DNA from 3 places in the Streptomyces sp. NPDC051315 genome. Region 1 is predicted to be linked to each of the others. Evidence: riboswitches for the same ligand, from Rfam matches in the RefSeq annotation. Region 1 holds a riboswitch; each other region holds the start of a gene.

Region 1 (5,545 bases):
CTCCCCGCCTACGCGGCCGCGGGCTGGCTCACCCCGGCGGAGCCGTACGCGCTCGGCTCGATGCGGGCCCGGCGGCTGGCCCGCGACCACGCCCGCCGCCATCTGGGCAAGCCGGCCGCGCGCGAGGTGGCGCGGTACGAGGCGTACGCGACCTCCCTCGCGTTCCTGCGGCACCGCGGACGCCTCGGCCGGGCCGGCACCGACTTCGTGGTGCGGGAGCAGGAGTTGCTGCACGAGCTGTGGCGCCGCAAGGACATCGCGCGCCCCGCGCTGGACCACGCGGCCCGCATGACGGCGCCTCCGGTCCCGGTGGCCATGCCGCCCTGGCCGGTCCACGGGGTCTACGGGGTCTACGGGCACGGGCGGGGCCACGGGCGTCCGACGGGACCGAGCCGGCACCCGCAGTACCCGTATCCCCAGTCGCAGCCGCACCCTCACCCGCACGAGCCGCAACCGCAACCCCAGCCGCAGTCCCTGTACCCGCACCCCCGCTCCCCACAGCCCGGGTACTCCGGGTACTCCGGGTACGGCCCCAACCAGCCGTGAGCCGTGCGGGCGCTCGCGTCCCGGCGGCCGGGCGACCGTCATGACGTAAGCCGTACGGCGTAGGGGCTGCTCCTACCGGGGACACCGCGGTGGACCCCTACGCCGAGGCCTGCGGGAGCCGCTCGGTCTCCGCCCGGGTCGGCTCCAGCCCGGCCGCTCCCACCTGCGCCGGCAACTGCCCCACGGTCCGGGCGGAGGCGATCGGCGCCGCCACCGCCGGCTGGGCCGGGGGCAGGGCCGGGGCCACCGGGGCGCGCCCCCGGCCGTCACCACCGAGGGCGCGCGGGAAGACCTCGGGGTCGGAGGAGCCGGGCACGCGCGGAGACGTCATCCGCTGCGACAACACCGAGGCCGGAGGCGCGCATTGCACGCCTCCGGCCAGGGGTCGGAACATCCGGGAAACGTCCGGGTGCCGCACGGGAGACCTCACCGACCCCCGTCGACCTCCGGAAATTCCCCGGAAGACTCAGGGGTTCACGCCGTGGTCCCGCAGCCAGGCCGCCGGGTCGATGCCCGAGGCGCTGCCGCCCGGGTGGACCTCCAGGTGGAGGTGGGCGCCGGTGACGTTGCCGGTGGCGCCGACGCGGCCGATGACGTCGCCGGTGGCGACCTTCTGGCCGACGCTGACGTTGATGGAGGACTGGTGGGCGTACCAGATCTCGGTGCCGTCATCGAGGGTGAGCACGGTCTTGTAGCCGTACGACCCGTCCCAGCCGGCCGAGGTGATGGTGCCGCTGTGCACGGCCTTGAGCAGGGTGCCGGTGGGGGCGGCGAAGTCGAGCCCGGTGTGGTACCCGGAGGACCAGTAGGCGCCGGCCTGACCGAACGTGGAGGTGATGGTGTACGAGGAGGTCGGCAGCGTGTACTGCTTGGCGAGCTCGGCGAGGCGCTCGGCCTCGGCCTTCTTCGCGGCTTCCTCGGCGGCCTTCTTCTTCGCGGCGGCGGCCTTGGCCTCCGCCTCCTGCTGGGCCTTGGCGGCCGCGTCGGCCTCCGCCTTGGCCGCGGCGGCCTCGGCGGCTGCCTGGGCCTTGGCCTCGATCTGGGTCTGCTGCGACTCGGCCTGCGCCATGATCCGGCTGCGCAGCGCCTCGCCGGCGTCGGCGGCGCTGTCGCTGCTGTCGTCCGCGGCGACGGTGGTGCCGAAGGTGCTGAGGGCGGACGCGGACTCCTCGGGGGTGTCGTCGTCCGAGATCAGGGAACCCACGGAGGGGAGGTCCGGCATGGAGATGGAGACCGGCGGCTTGCCGGTGTTGGCGCTGGCCATGCCGCCCGCGCCGACGGCGGCTATGACGCCGACGCCGAGGACGGTGGAGCTGCGGGCGAGTCCGCCGCGCTGCTTGGCGACGCGGTGCCGACCGCGTACCGGGCGAATGGACTCCGCGGTGGGGTTCCACTCCTCCCAGGGGCCCTCGTCGGTGCGGTAGCTGCCGTAGCCGAAGGTCTGGCTGGGCACACTGGGGGCTTCTGGGGCAGGCCGGTTGGACGCCACGCGGGCGTACTCCTTTCCTTCCGTCGCCTACCGGGTTAGCTGACGGGTTCGGAGCGGGAAGGTCTCCTACGCGCGTATACCGGCCGTAACTTCACGGCGGCTTCCGCGTGATTCACCCCAAGGTGGTGGTTCCCCGGTTCCCTTACGGGATTCGGCGCGTGCGCACGGAGCCGCCTCTTGTGACGGCTGGGACGACCGCGCTGCGTTATCGAACGTTAATAGACGCGGGGCCGGGTTTCCAAGCGGTTCCGCTTGATCAACAACATTTCTGGCCTGGACTTTTGTCTCACGAGCGGTGAAAAACGGGCGAGTTGACCCCGGTTCGACCACGCTTCAGCAGCCACAGGACTTTTGATGGTGACTCAGTTGTTATGCGCAGGGCGCTCGGCCGGTCACCTTCCGTGAGGGCGATCAGGCGGATGAACGCACCGAGGGCCGGAATCCTGAAACAGGATTCCGGCCCTCGGCCTTCAGTAGCGGGGACAGGATTTGAACCTGCGACCTCTGGGTTATGAGCCCAGCGAGCTACCGAGCTGCTCCACCCCGCGTCGGTATGACACCAGTGTACGCCATCTGCGGGACACGAAGCGCACGCATTGATCCGGGGGCTCCTCGGGGGCCTGCGGGGAACTGCCCGCAGGGCCTCCCCCAGAGCCACCGCTCAGCCGAACCGCCTTGGTCAGGACGGCTGTTGGGCGTCGCGGAGCAGATGGCGGTTGGGCGCCGCGGCCGGCTCCTCGTACTCCGGAAGAACCACGACGTCCACGCCCGCGGCGGTCAGCAGGCCGGCGCCGTCGGCGTCGGTCACGAAGGTGTCCGGTTCCCGCCAGGCCGTCACGACCCGGGGGACGCCCGCGTCGAGGACGAGCCGGGCGCAGGGCGTCGGGCGGGAGGAGCGCCGGGTGCAGGGTTCAAGGCTGGTGTAGACGGTGGCCGTGGCCAGACGGGGGTCGTCCGGGGCGATCTTCGCGAGGGCGGCCTCCTCGGCGTGGACGACGGGGTCGCCGGCCTCCCGGGAGTGGCCGCGCGCCAGCTCGGTCCCGTCGGCTGCCACCACCACCGCGCCCACGCTGAAGGCGGTCCGCGACGGCGGGCAGGCGGCCGCCAGCTCGCAGGCGAGGGCCAGCCAGTGCCGGTCGGCGGCCACGGGGAGCGGGCCGGCGCCGGGCGCGGTGGGCTCGTAGCGCGTCAGCACGACGTCCTCGATGCGCCGCGTCTCGACGAGCCGCAGCCGTCCACCCTGGTAGCCGCCGGGCCCGAAGAGCCGGGGCGCGTCCGGGGTGCCCACGAAGAGGGGGGCCAGGACGAGCTGGAGTTCGTCGGCCAGGCCTTCCTGGAGGAGCTGGGTGTGGATGGTTCCGCCGCCCTCGACCATCAGCCGCCGCACACCCCGTACGTCGTGGAGGTGTTCCAGGAGCCGCCGCCAGTCGAGGGCGGGGCCGAGGGGGACGACGTCGGCCGCGAGGCCGAGCGACCGGGCGCGCTCGGCACCCGTGTCGGTCGTGTACACGACCTTCTCGCCGCCCGTGTGCCAGAAGTTCGCCGCCGGGTCCAGCTCACCGGAGCCGCTGACGGTGACCTTGAGGGGATACTCCGCCCCGCCGGCCGCCAGCCGGGCCGCCCGGCGTTCGGGCGAGTTGACCAGGAGGCGGGGGTTGTCGGCGCGGATGGTGCCGGCTCCGACCAGGATCGCGTCGACGGAGGCCCGCACCTCGTCGACCCGGTCGAAGTCGGCCGGGCTGGAGAGCAGGAGGCGGTCGGGGCCGGTGTCGTCGAGGTAGCCGTCGAGGGAGACAGCGGCGGACAGCAGGACGTACGGGTACGGCATCGGCGCGGTCTCTCCGGGCGAGGGGGTGAGGGACAGAGGGACAGAGAGGGTGGACGGGGTGGACGGGGCTGCGGGTACCGGCGGGGTTACCGGACCGCGGCGACCTTGGTTCAAGTTTGAAGCAAACCTACACTGGGGGCATGACGATCCGCTGGCTCACCCCCGAGGAGCAACGCGCCTGGCGCGCGTATGTCGCCGCCTCCCTGCTCCTGGAGGACGCGATCGACCGGCAGCTCCAGCATGAGGCCGGCATGCCCCACCTGTACTACTCCATCCTGGCTCACCTCTCCGAGGTCCCCGAGCGACAGCTGCGCATGACCGATCTCGCGGAGAAGCTGAAGATCACCCGCAGCCGGCTGACGTACGCGGTGACGCGCCTGGAGAAGGACGGGCTGGTACGGCGGGAGAACTGTCGCTGGGACAGACGCGGGAGCATCGCGGTCCTGACCGACGAGGGCATGGCGGTGCTGGAGCGGACGGCTCCCGGCCACGTCGAGACCGTCCGCGCCTCCCTCTTCGACCGGCTCACCCCGGAGCAGGTGGGGCAGCTCGAGGAGATCTGCACGCACATCGCGCAGGGGCTCCAGGGGGACGACGGCGGGGGCGGGCCCGAGGGCGTGCCGTGGCGCAGGCGGTCGTCGCCCTCCTGCTCGTGAGCCACACCACTCCTCCGTTGCTTGAAACTTAAAGCATGAGGTAGTGTCGCGATCACCGTGACTGTTTCAAATCTGAAGCAGAGCCGCGCTCTGTCCACCGGACCCGGGAGAATCCTCATGCTCCACACCCCCGCCGCCACCGAGCGTGCCCGCGTCCGGGTACCGCTGCGCTTCCACGACGGCTACTCGGTCGACGCCGAACTGGTCACCTTCCACGGCTTGGCCGACGGCCAGGAGCACGTGGCCTTCGTCCTCGGCGACCCGGGCCCCCGCCCGCTGGTGCGGCTGCACTCCGAGTGCCTGACCGGGGACGTCTTCGGCTCCGCCCGCTGCGACTGCGGCCCCCAGCTGCGCGAGGCGGTCGAGCGCATCGCCGACCGCGGCGGCGTCCTGCTCTACCTCCGCCAGGAGGGCCGGGGCATCGGCCTCTACAACAAGCTCGACGCGTACGCCCTCCAGGACCAGGGCCTGGACACCTACGAGGCGAACGCCGCCCTCGGCCTGCCCGAGGACGACCGGGACTACACGGCGGCCGCCCAGATGCTGCGCGCCCTGAAGGTCACCACCCTGGACCTGCTGTCCAACAACCCCGACAAGGCCGACCAGCTCCGCACACTGGGCATCGACGTCCACGACCGGGTGCCGACGGGTGTCTTCACCACCCCGCACAATGTGCGTTACCTGCGGGCGAAGGTCCTCCAGACGCAGCACACACTGCCGCTGGCCGACCTCACGGAGCTCAGCGTGGGCTGACGCTCACCCGCCCGGCTGACCCGCCCGGCCCGTCCTCAGGCCTTCTCCTCCACCACCCGGAACGCCACGCACACCACGGGCGTGTCGTCCTCCACCGGCGTGCCGTCGGCGCTCCAGAACCGGCGGTGCCCCGCACGCCACTCCTCCAGGTCGGCGTCGCCCTCCCCCTCGGCCGCCGCATGCTCCCAGCTCACCCCGGCGAAGGTGGTCCGCCGCACGCCGGTGACCTCGATGGTGGCGACGGAACGCCCGTCGCCGTCGAGGAGGGCGAGA
Region 2 (5,545 bases), on a different contig from region 1:
CACACGTGCGTACGTCCCCGGACACGGTACGGGACCGAGTACGGGGACGTACGTACGACTGGCCAAGCCTCACCCCGGCACGGGGTCAGCTCTCGGAGACCTCGCCGCGGCCGTGCTTACTGGTTCGCGGAGCGGAACCGCGGGAAGGCCGAGCGGCCGGCGTAGACCGCGGCGTCGTCGAGGATCTCCTCGATGCGCAGCAGCTGGTTGTACTTGGCGACGCGCTCGGAGCGGGCCGGGGCGCCGGTCTTGATCTGGCCGCAGTTGGTGGCGACGGCCAGGTCGGCGATGGTGACGTCCTCGGTCTCGCCGGAGCGGTGGGACATCATGCACTTGAAGCCGTTGCGCTGGGCCAGCTCGACGGCGTCGAGGGTCTCGGTGAGCGAACCGATCTGGTTCACCTTCACGAGCAGCGCGTTGGCGGCGCCCTCCTCGATACCGCGGGCCAGACGCTCGGGGTTGGTGACGAACAGGTCGTCGCCGACGAGCTGGACCTTGTCACCGAGCTTGGCGGTGATGGTCTTCCAGCCCTCCCAGTCGTCCTCGAACAGCGGGTCCTCGATGGAGACGAGCGGGTACGCCTCGACGAGCTCGGCGTAGTACTCGGTCATCTCGGCGGCGGAGCGGTCCTTGCCCTCGAAGGTGTAGGAGCCGTCCTTGTAGAACTCGGAGGCGGCGACGTCGAGCGCGAGGGCGATCTGCTCGCCGGGGGTGTAGCCGGCTTCCTTGATGGCCTCGAGGATGAGGTCGAGGGCCTCGCGGTTGGAGCCGAGGTTCGGGGCGAAGCCGCCCTCGTCGCCGAGGCCGGTGGACAGGCCCTTGCTCTTCAGGACCTTCTTGAGGGTGTGGTAGACCTCGGTGCCCCAGCGCAGGGCCTCGGAGAAGGACTCCGCGCCGATCGGGGCGATCATGAACTCCTGGATGTCCACGTTGGAGTCGGCGTGCGAGCCGCCGTTCAGGATGTTCATCATCGGCACCGGCAGCAGGTGCGCGTTCGGGCCGCCCAGGTAGCGGAAGAGCGGGAGGTCGCTGGCCTCGGAGGCGGCGTGGGCGACGGCGAGGGAGACGCCGAGGATGGCGTTGGCGCCGAGGGAGCCCTTGTTGTCGGTGGCGTCCAGGTCGAACATGGCCTGGTCGATCAGGCGCTGCTCGGTGGCGTCGTAGCCGACCAGCTCCGGGCCGATCTGCTCGATGACGGCGAGGACGGCCTTCTCGACGCCCTTGCCCTGGTAGCGGTTGGGGTCACCGTCGCGGAGCTCGATGGCCTCGAAGGCGCCGGTGGAGGCGCCGGACGGGACGGCGGCACGACCCGTGCTGCCGTCGTCGAGGCCGACCTCGACCTCGACCGTGGGGTTGCCTCGGGAGTCCAGGATTTCCCGGGCTACGACGACGTCGATGGACGGCACGAGCATCTCCTTCTTGGGATGTGACGCTGGTAGTGCGGGGCACGCGGGCCGTGATGAAGCCCTCGGTGTGCCTTGCGACTAGAGCCTAACCGCCCCGGGGCCGTCGGCAGCCGACCGACCGTCCCGTGGACAGACTGACGGTACACATTGTTCCCAGCCGGAACAAAGAGGGTGGGGGAATCTCCTCCGAACGGCGGGCGAAACCGGGGGCACCGGCGGGCAAGGAAAAACCCCGCCCCGGTGCGTACGGGGGAACACGCACCGGGGCGGGGAGCCCGTGGGGACGGGGGGACCCTCACGAGGTCTTCAGCATGAGGACCTCGCCTGTGAGGGCACTGTGCCCGCGCTGAGAGCCAGCTGTCACTTGAGGTGCAGCTGCTGGCCCGGGTAGATGAGGTCGGCTTCCTCGACGATGTCCTTGTTCAGCTGGAACAGCTTCTCCCAGCCGCCCTCGACGTTCTGCTTCCCGGCGATGGAGCTGAGGGTGTCGCCCGTGACGACCTTGTACTCGCCGTCACCCTTCTTGACCTTCTTGCCGGTCGGGGTGGTGACCGTCTTCTGGCTCTTGGCCGCCGGACGCTCGGCGGAGCGGGAGGCGCTCTGCTCCTCGGTGGAGCGGGTGGTGCTCTCCGTGGAGGTGTCGGCCGAGGAGGAGCCGCCGTTGTACGTGGCGTTGGACAGGCCCGTGCCGCAGACCGGCCAGGCGCCCTTGCCCTGGCCCGCGAGGACCTTCTCGGCGATCTCGATCTGCTGCGCCTTGCTGGCCTGGTCGGCGGTGGAGGCGTACTGCGTGCCGCCGTACGCGGCCCAGGTGGAGGCGGAGAACTGCAGACCGCCGTAGTAACCGTTGCCGGTGTTGATGGACCAGTTGCCGCCGGACTCGCACTGGGCGACGGCGTCCCACTCGGAGGCCGTGGCGGCGGAGGCGCTGCCGGCCGCCATCAGCGGGGCGGCCACGGCGGCGGTGGTGACACCGGCGATGGCGATGGCGCGAGTGGCCTTGGACGGACGACGATGCTTGCCCTTGACGGAAAACAGCATGGATCGATCCCCTCACCGACGCCTGCGAGGTGAGCTGTCGGGTTCGGGCCGGTTGAGTTGCCCGGCCACTCCTCCGTGGGAGGCGTGGCTTCACCCCTAGCCGCCGCCGTCAACTGCCCGGTGCGGCACTTACCTTGGGTCCCCCGCTCCTGCCTGCGGCGCTTGACGCGACGACTGTTCCCGGGCCGCCACTGGCAGGATTCGGCGTTGCGGCGGCCGGGGCTCGGGTTGCCGAGCGATCACGACCGTAGACAGGCGATCGGCGGAATTTCAAAGACGATCAGGGCTTCTGAGACTCATCCCACACTTTCGCCAAACCGGACATTCGGCGCGAAGTGTGACGTGAACTCCCGTCTTTTTTCCCGCCTTTTCCGCCCTATTCGGCCCCTGTGGACAGGGTCTGACCGGGGGCGATGTCGCTCGGGTCGGCCCCGATGACGTCCTTGTTCTCGTCGTAGAGCGCGCGCCATCCGCCGTCGAGGTCAAGGGAGTCGGCGATGGACGCGAGGGAGTCGCCCGCCCGGACCGTGTAGGTGCCGGCCGCGCCGCCGAGGGTGCCCGCCGCGTGACGGCCGGAGGAGGCGGTGGACGTGCCGCCGGTCGCGCTCTCGTCGGCGGTGCCGCCCCGGTGGCGGCCGGAGCCGGTGGAGTTGGTCGCGGCGGCCCCGGCGTCCGCCGAGCCGGCATCGACCGCCCCGGTGTCGACGAGGCTCCAGGAACCCGCACTCTGCCCCGACTTGTCCGACTCGTCCGTCCCCGGTGCCGTCCGGGACGCGCCGTTGCCCGCCTGCGCGCCGCCCGCACCGGAGCCGGTGGACGTGTCGGACGCGGAGGATGTGTCCGGCGTAGAGGAAGAAGTGGACGAAGGTGACGAGGAGGGCGTACCGGTGGAATCCGTGGAGGATTCGGCGGACGGGTCGGTGGAGGCGCTCCCGGAATCCTTCGCGGAACCGGAGGACTTCGAGGACCCGGACGCCCCCTTGGACAGGTCGGACAAGCCGGATGTCACGGAGGAGTCGGACGAGTCGTCCGCCACGCCGGTGTCAACGTCACCCGAGGCCGCGTCCTCGCTGAGCCCCGCGGTCAGCCCGCAGGTGCCCCAGGCGCCGACACCCTGGTCGGCGAGGAGCTTCTGGGCGACGGAGATCTGCTGGTTGCGGCTGGCGAGGTCGGGCCGCGTGGCGTAGTCGAGCCCGCCGTAGGCCTCCCAGTCCTCCTGAGTCAGGGCCAGGCCGCCGTACTCGCCGTTGCCCTCGTCGGCGCTCCAGGAGCCGCCGGTCTCGCACTCCGCGACCCTGTCCCACACCGTGCCGTCGGCGGCACTCGCCCCGGTGGCGCCGAGCAGGGGGATGGCGATGGCGGAGCCGGTCACGCCGGCCGCGACGAGGAGGGCCGGGGCCTGGCGGGGGCGACGGTGACGACCGTTCCCGGAGAGCATGCGAGGGCCTTTCTCGAGACAGCAGTGCCCGCGCGGCGGGTGATCCTGCCCCGTCGCGTTGACGAGTGAACGTATAGGCAGACGATCACTTGTCACAAGTTAATGCCGCACAGATCACGTGAAGATCACAGAGTTGAGGAATGGTCGCCTTTGCTTCGCGGAACGATCACCTGACGGTGGGTCAGCGCACGGGCGCGGCGGGTGCGGGCGAAGCGAGGGGCGGGGCCGGGGTGAACTCCACGGGGAGCGTGCGCAGTCCGCGCATGATGAGGCCGCCCCGCCACCTCAACTCGGTCGGATCGACGGCGAGTTGCAGGTCGGGCAGGCGGGTGAGGAGGGTGGCGAGCGCCGTCTGCCCCTCCAGCCGGGCGAGCGGTGCGCCCAGGCAGTAGTGGATGCCGTGGCCGTAGCCGAGGTGCTGGTTGTCCCGGCGGGAGAGGTCGAGGGTGTCCGGGTCGGTGAAGCGCTCCGGATCGCGGTCGGCGGCCGCGAGGACGACGAGGACGGGGTCACCGGGGGCGATGTCCTGGCCGCCGAGGGTCAGGGGGCGGGTGGCGAAGCGCCAGGTGGCGAGCTCCACGGGGCCGTCGTAGCGCAGGAGTTCCTCGACGCCGGTCTCGAGCGGGGCGCGGTCGCCGGTGGCCAGGGAGTCCTGGAGCCGGTGGCGCTGGCCGGGGTGGGTCAGGAGGGCGTACGTGCCGTTGCCGATGAGGTTGACGGTGGTCTCGAAGCCGGCGAACAGGAGGATGAAGGCCATGGCGGCGGCCTCGTTCTCGGTGAGGTGCTCACCGTGGTCGGAGGCGCGGATGAGGCCGGAGATGAGGTCCTCGCCGGGGGTGGGGTCGGCGGGGAGGGCCTCGCGCTTGCGGTGGATGAGCTCGGACAGGTAGCCGCGCATCTTCTTCACCGACCGCGCGACACCGCCGCGCGGGCCGCCGCCGTGCCGGATCATCATCCCGGCCCAGTCGCGGAAGTCGTCCTGGTCCTCCCGGGGGACGCCCAGCAGGTCGCAGATGGCGTAGATGGGGAGGGGAAAGGCGAAGTCGTGGATGAGGTCGGCGGTCCCCCGCTGAGCGAACCGGTCGATCAGACCGTCGGTCAGCTCCTGGACGCGGGGCGCGAACTCGGCGACACGGCGGGGGGTGAACGCCTTGCTGACCAGACGCCGCAGGCGGGTGTGGTCCGGCGGGTCGATGTTCAGCAGATGCGTCATCAGCTCGGCCTTGCGCTCACCGGGGATACCGGTCTTGCCCTTCGCGTGGGCGGGCTCGTCGTGATGCGCGGGGTTCTTGGACAGCCGCTGGTCGGCGAGCGCCTGCCGGGCGTCCGCGTACCGGGTGACCAGCCAGGCCTCCACGCCGCTGGGGAGCCTGGTGCGGTGCACGGGGGCGTGCTCGCGCAGCCAGGCGTAGGCGGGGTAGGGGTCGGTGGCGAATTCCCAGGTGAACAGGGCCGGGGCGGGGGTGGCGGGGGTGGGCTGGTCGGTCACTCCTCGACGGTAGCCCGGATGCGGGGGAGGGCTTCGCGGAGGGCTGCGAGCTGGGTGGCGGCGGACTTCGATCCGGCGTCGGCGGCTTCGGCCAGCCAGTGCTCGGCCCGGGCGAGGAGGAGGGGTCCCAGGTCGCGCACCGCGTCGGGATGACCGGCCCGGGCCGCCTCC
Region 3 (5,545 bases), on a different contig from region 1:
GCCGACGAACTCTGCCGGTACGCCGTGCTCTTCGGTGATCCGCAGCTCGCCCTGACCGCCGTCCAGCGCGTGCTGGACGTCACGGCGGATGAGGTGCGGGAGATCGCCCAGGCCCGTCTGCGTCCCGACAACCGGGCCGTGCTGGTCTACGAGCCCGTCGAGAGCGCGGAAGGCGCCGAGAGCGCCGAGAACGCCGCAAGCACCGAGAACACCGCCGACGAGGACGAGAACGAGGAGGCGGCCCAGTGACCGAGCTCGCCACGATGGACTTCCACCCCCAGCCGCAGGCGGGCGAGGCCAGGCCGTGGGCGTTCCCCGCCCCCGCGCGCGGGACGCTCGACAACGGCCTGACCGTTCTGCACTGCCACCGCCCCGGCCAGCAGGTCGTCGCCGTCGAGGTCCTCCTGGACGCGCCCCTGGACGCCGAGCCGGCCGGCCTCGACGGCGTCGCCACGATCATGGCGCGGGCCTTCTCCGAGGGCACCGACAAGCACTCCGCCGAGGAGTTCGCCGCCGAGCTGGAGCGCTGCGGCGCGACCCTCGACGCGCACGCCGACCACCCCGGCGTCCGCCTGAGCCTCGAGGTGCCGGTCTCCCGCCTGGCCAAGGCCCTCGGGCTGATCGCCGACGCCCTCAGGGCGCCCGCGTTCGCCGACAGCGAGGTCGAGCGGCTCGTCCGCAACCGTCTCGACGAGATCCCGCACGAGCTGGCCAACCCCTCCCGGCGGGCCGCCAAGGAGCTCTCCAAGGAGCTGTTCCCGGCCACCGCGCGCATGTCGCGCCCCCGCCAGGGCACGGCGGAGACGGTCGAGACCATCGACTCGGCGGCCGTCCGCGCCTTCTACGAGAAGCATGTCCGCCCCGCCACGGCCACGGCCGTGGTCGTCGGCGACCTCACGGGGGTCGACCTGGACGCGGTCCTCGGCGACACCCTGGGCGCCTGGACGGGCTCCTCGGCCCAGCCGCGGCCGGTGCCGCCGGTGACCGCCGACGACACCGGCCGGGTCGTCATCGTGGACCGTCCCGGCGCCGTCCAGACGCAGCTGCTGATCGGCCGCATCGGTCCCGACCGGCACGCGCGCGTGTGGCCCGCGCAGGTGCTCGGCACGTACTGCCTCGGCGGCACCCTCACCTCCCGCCTGGACCGCGTCCTGCGCGAGGAGAAGGGCTACACCTACGGGGTGCGCGCCTTCGGGCAGGTCCTGCGCTCAGCGCCGGACGGCACGGGCGCCGCGATGCTCGCCATCAGCGGCTCCGTCGACACCCCGAACACCGGTCCCGCGCTGGCGGACCTCTGGCAGGTGCTGCGCACCCTCGCCGCCGAGGGCCTCACCGACGCCGAACGCGACGTCGCCGTGCAGAACCTGGTCGGCGTGGCACCGCTGAAGTACGAGACCGCGGCGGCCGTCGCCGGCACGCTGGCCGACCAGGTCGAGCAGCACCTTCCCGACGACTACCAGGCGACGCTGTACCAGCAGCTGGCCGCGACCGGCACCGTGGAGGCCACCGCGGCCGTCGTGAGCGCCTTCCCGGTCGACCGTCTGGTGACCGTCCTCGTCGGTGACGCCGCCCAGATCAAGGAGCCGGTCGAGGCCCTGGGCATCGGCGAGGTGAAGGTCGTGTCCGCGGAGTAGGCACCGCGACAGCGCGCACGCCCGGCCGCCGGGCCACGCGCGGGTGCGAGGGGCCCTGGTGACCGACGCGTCACCAGGGCCTCCTGATGTCCGAATTGAGGGAGAGGTTGCCTGTCTGCCCTGTGGCATGCGCTACAAAAGCCGCGTTCCGTTTGGGGATTGACAGCGGGCGCGTCTAGTTTCATCCGGGCTGTTCGTCGGGCAGTGCGCCGCATCCGCGGCACCGGACAGCCATCGCCGAGTCCCCGTACGGCGCGAGCCAGGGGAGCCGGGGACCCAAGTACACAGTCCCTGGGGTGAATCGGACGCCCGCGCGTGACGCGAGGGGGCCCGTAGGAGACCTTCCTGCTCCGAACCCGTCAGCTAACCCGGTAGGCGAGAGGGAAGGAAAGGACCACTCGACTTCATGGCGTTCACCTGCGCCACCGGGAAGCACCGTCGTCCCAGCCGGATGAAGCGCACCACCGCCCGCGCGGCGGGCATCGCGGCGCTCACCACCACCGGCGTCATCGGCACCGTGGCCTCCTCGCCGGCGCTCGCCGCCGAGACCTCCGCGGAACAGACCGGGCTGATCCCCGTCGTCACCATCGGCGACTCCGTCGCCGAGCAGATCGACGACCAGGCCGCCGCACAGAAGCAGGCCGCCCAGGAGGAGGCCGCGCGCAAGGAGGCGGCCGCCCGGGCCGCCGCGAAGATCAAGAAGGAGCGCGAGGCCAGGGCCCGCGCCGCCCGTGAGGCCGAGCGCGAGCGCCTGAACACCTTCGTGTCGCCCATCACCGGGTCCTACGTGTCCACCGGCTACAAGTCCGGTGGCTCCCTGTGGTCCTCCGGCAGCCACACCGGCATCGACTTCCACGCCTCGAGCGGCACTCCCGTGCACGCCGTCGGGCTCGGCACCGTCGTCGAGGCCGGCTGGGGCGGTGCCTACGGCAACCAGGTCGTGATCCGGATGAGCGACGGCACGTACACCCAGTACGGTCACCTGTCGTCCATCAGCGTCTCGGTGGGCCAGAAGGTCACTCCGGGCCAGCGGATAGGCCTCTCCGGCGCGACGGGCAACGTCACCGGCCCGCACCTGCACTTCGAGGCCCGTACGAGCACCGAGTACGGCTCGGACATCGACCCGGTCGCCTACCTCCGCAAGCACGGCGTGAACATCTGACGACGTACGGCGACAGATCGTGCAGCCCCGGCCCTTCCGGCCGGGGCTTTCGCCGTTTCCCGCTCCCCGCTGTCCAAAAAATATCCATGGATTCCGACCCGCCGTCGGAAATTGCGGCTCATTGCAATAGAGTCACTGACCACACGTCATTCGTCGACGTTTCACGGGGATTAAGGCGGAGGTCGGTCATGCGTATTCCGGCGCACTCGGTGTGCACGGCCATCCGGGACGACATCGTCGCGGGTGTCTACGAGCGCGGCAGCCGCCTCACCGAGGAACTCCTGGCCCGTCGCTACGGCGTCTCGCGCGTCCCCGTCCGGGAGGCGCTGCGCACGCTGGAGGCGGAGGGCTTCGTCGTGACGCGGCGGCACGCGGGCGCGTGCGTCGCCGAACCGACCGAGCAGGAGGCCGCCGACCTGCTGGAGATGCGCATGCTGCTGGAGCCGCTCGGTGCGGCCCGGGCCGCCCAGCGGCGCACCGAAGCGCATCTGAAGGTGCTGCGCGGCCTCGTCCGGCTGGGGCAGGAGCGCGCCAGGAGGGGCAGCAGCGAGGATCTGCGCTCCCTGGGCGGGTGGTTCCACGAGACGCTGGCCCAGGCCTCCGGCAGCCATGCCCTGACCTCGACGCTCACCCAGCTGCGTCACAAGATCGCCTGGATGTACGCGGTGGACGCGCCCGCCAACCCGGTGGAGTCCTGGGCGGAGCACGGCGCGATCGTGGACGCGGTGGCGCGCGGCGACGGCGAGCGCGCGCGGGCGATCACCGCGCTGCACACCGAGCGCTCGTCCGCCGCACACCGGCTGCGCTTCGCGGGCGGGGACCGCCAGGACCGTGTGAGGACTTCGCAACACGTCGTAAACATGTCGGGCCCGCGTCATTAACACGGGGGCCGTATACAAAGAAGGGAATTCGGCGGAGCTGTATTTCCGCTGCCCTTTTTCTGCCGCGCCCGGAATTTCCGACGGCGCGCTCTTCGTGTGCCCGGACTATTTTCCGTCATGCCTCCCGAGATTTCTCCGCAGCGAGCGCGGGAAAACGGCGGAGCCGCGCCGCCCGTGAAGGGCGACGCGGCTCCGTACGCGCTGCGGGCGAGGCTCAGACGGTCTCGGGAAGCTCCTCGAGCCCCTCGGAGACCAGCTTGGCCAGCCGGTCGAGGGCGACGTCCGCGCCCTCGGCGTCGGAGGCGAGGACGATCTCCTCGCCGCCCTGGGCGCCCAGGCCGAGCACGGCCAGCATGGAGGCCGCGTTGACGGGGTTGCCCCCCGCCTTGGCGATCGTCACCGGGACGCCTGCGGCCGTGGCGGCTCGGACGAAGATGGAGGCGGGGCGGGCGTGAAGGCCCTCGGCCCAGCCGACGTTGACGCGGCGCTCAGCCATGTGATGCTGCCCTTCGGTGTTCAGGGTTGTCTAGACCAGTGTTCCACACGTGAAACGTGCCCGGAACGGTCCTGCGTACCGTTCCGCCGTGGCCGTCGGGTCGCGGCCTCGACCCGACGTTCCGTCCTCCACAGACTGCCCCGCGCCGCTGTCGGACGCGAGCCGTACTCTGGGGCCCATGCAGAGCGCGCCGGACCGGCACGAGTACCCCGCCCACTGGGAAGCCGACGTGGTGCTGCGCGACGGCGGCACCGCACGCGTCCGCCCCATCACCGTTGATGACGCCGAGCGTCTGGTCAGCTTCTACGAGCAGGTCTCGGACGAGTCGAAGTACTACCGCTTCTTCGCGCCCTACCCGCGTCTGTCCGCCAAGGACGTCCACCGCTTCACGCACCACGACTTTGTGGACCGGGTGGGACTCGCGGCCACGGTCGGCGGCGAGTTCATCGCCACCGTACGCTATGACCGCATCGGCGCCGACGGCCTGCCCGCCTCCGCGCCGGCCGACGAGGCCGAGGTCGCCTTCCTCGTGCAGGACGCCCACCAGGGCAGGGGCGTGGCCTCCGCGCTCCTGGAACACATCGCGGCCGTCGCGCGCGAGCGCGGCATCCGCCGGTTCGCCGCCGAGGTGCTCCCCGCCAACAGCAGGATGATCAAGGTGTTCACGGACGCCGGGTACACCCAGAAGCGCAGCTTCGAGGACGGCGTCGTCCGACTGGAGTTCGACCTCGAACCCACCGAGCGCTCCCTGGCCGTGCAGCGCGCGCGGGAGCAGCGCGCCGAGGCCCGCTCCGTACGGCGGCTGCTGACGCCCGGCTCGGTCGCCGTCGTCGGCACCGGCCGCACCCCCGGCGGCGTGGGCCGCAGCATCCTCGGCAACCTGCGGGAGGCCGGCTTCACCGGACACCTGTACGCGGTGAACAAGGCCTTCCCCGAGGGCCTGAAGCAGCTCGACGGGGTGCCCGCCCACCGCTCGGTGCGCGAGATCGACGGTCCCGTCGACGTCGCCGTCGTCGCGGTCCCGGCCGAGCACGTGCCCGAGGTCGTCGCCGAGTGCGGCGAGCACGGCGTGCAGGGACTCGTCGTCCTCGCCGCGGGATACGCCGAGAGCGGCCCCGAGGGACGCGAGCGCCAGCGCGACCTCGTGCGCCGGGCGCGCGCGTACGGAATGCGGATCATCGGCCCCAACGCCTTCGGGATCATCAACACCTCCCCGGAGGTGCGGCTCAACGCGTCCCTGGCGCCGGAGATGCCCCGGCCCGGCCGCATCGGACTGTTCGCCCAGTCCGGCGCCATCGGCATCGCCCTGCTGTCCCGGCTGCACCGGCGCGGCGGAGGCGTCACCGGCGTCACCGGCGTGTCGACGTTCGTC

The links. Region 1 has a riboswitch for cyclic di-AMP ahead of ACIBBD_RS06385 (M23 family metallopeptidase). Riboswitches for the same ligand answer to the same signal wherever they lie in the genome.
Region 2: linked by a shared signal. The riboswitch ahead of ACIBBD_RS36425 (transglycosylase family protein) and the one ahead of ACIBBD_RS06385 (M23 family metallopeptidase) in region 1 are both predicted to bind cyclic di-AMP.
Region 3: linked by a shared signal. The riboswitch ahead of ACIBBD_RS29700 (M23 family metallopeptidase) and the one ahead of ACIBBD_RS06385 (M23 family metallopeptidase) in region 1 are both predicted to bind cyclic di-AMP.

The regions. Positions count from the first base shown of each region.
Region 1 covers NZ_JBITEN010000003.1:16,984-22,528, forward strand. Annotated here, with positions in the region: gene ACIBBD_RS06375 (PrsW family intramembrane metalloprotease) at 1-546, shown strand, start outside; gene ACIBBD_RS06380 (hypothetical protein) at 644-877, opposite strand; gene ACIBBD_RS06385 (M23 family metallopeptidase) at 1,013-2,035, opposite strand; cyclic di-AMP (ydaO/yuaA leader) riboswitch at 2,043-2,202, opposite strand; tRNA gene ACIBBD_RS06390 (tRNA-Met) at 2,510-2,583, opposite strand; gene ACIBBD_RS06395 (dihydrofolate reductase family protein) at 2,715-3,863, opposite strand; gene ACIBBD_RS06400 (MarR family winged helix-turn-helix transcriptional regulator) at 4,004-4,519, shown strand; gene ribA (GTP cyclohydrolase II) at 4,637-5,272, shown strand; gene ACIBBD_RS06410 (ASCH domain-containing protein) at 5,308-5,545, opposite strand, start outside.
Region 2 covers NZ_JBITEN010000029.1:615-6,159, reverse strand. Annotated here, with positions in the region: gene eno (phosphopyruvate hydratase) at 117-1,406, opposite strand; gene ACIBBD_RS36425 (transglycosylase family protein) at 1,767-2,447, opposite strand; cyclic di-AMP (ydaO/yuaA leader) riboswitch at 2,452-2,618, opposite strand; gene ACIBBD_RS36420 (transglycosylase family protein) at 2,824-3,885, opposite strand; gene ACIBBD_RS36415 (cytochrome P450) at 4,067-5,374, opposite strand; gene ACIBBD_RS36410 (hypothetical protein) at 5,371-5,545, opposite strand, start outside.
Region 3 covers NZ_JBITEN010000018.1:52,985-58,529, reverse strand. Annotated here, with positions in the region: gene ACIBBD_RS29710 (M16 family metallopeptidase) at 1-249, shown strand, start outside; gene ACIBBD_RS29705 (M16 family metallopeptidase) at 246-1,634, shown strand; cyclic di-AMP (ydaO/yuaA leader) riboswitch at 1,860-2,027, shown strand; gene ACIBBD_RS29700 (M23 family metallopeptidase) at 2,041-2,796, shown strand; gene ACIBBD_RS29695 (GntR family transcriptional regulator) at 2,985-3,677, shown strand; gene ACIBBD_RS29690 (HPr family phosphocarrier protein) at 3,892-4,173, opposite strand; gene ACIBBD_RS29685 (GNAT family N-acetyltransferase) at 4,352-5,545, shown strand, end outside.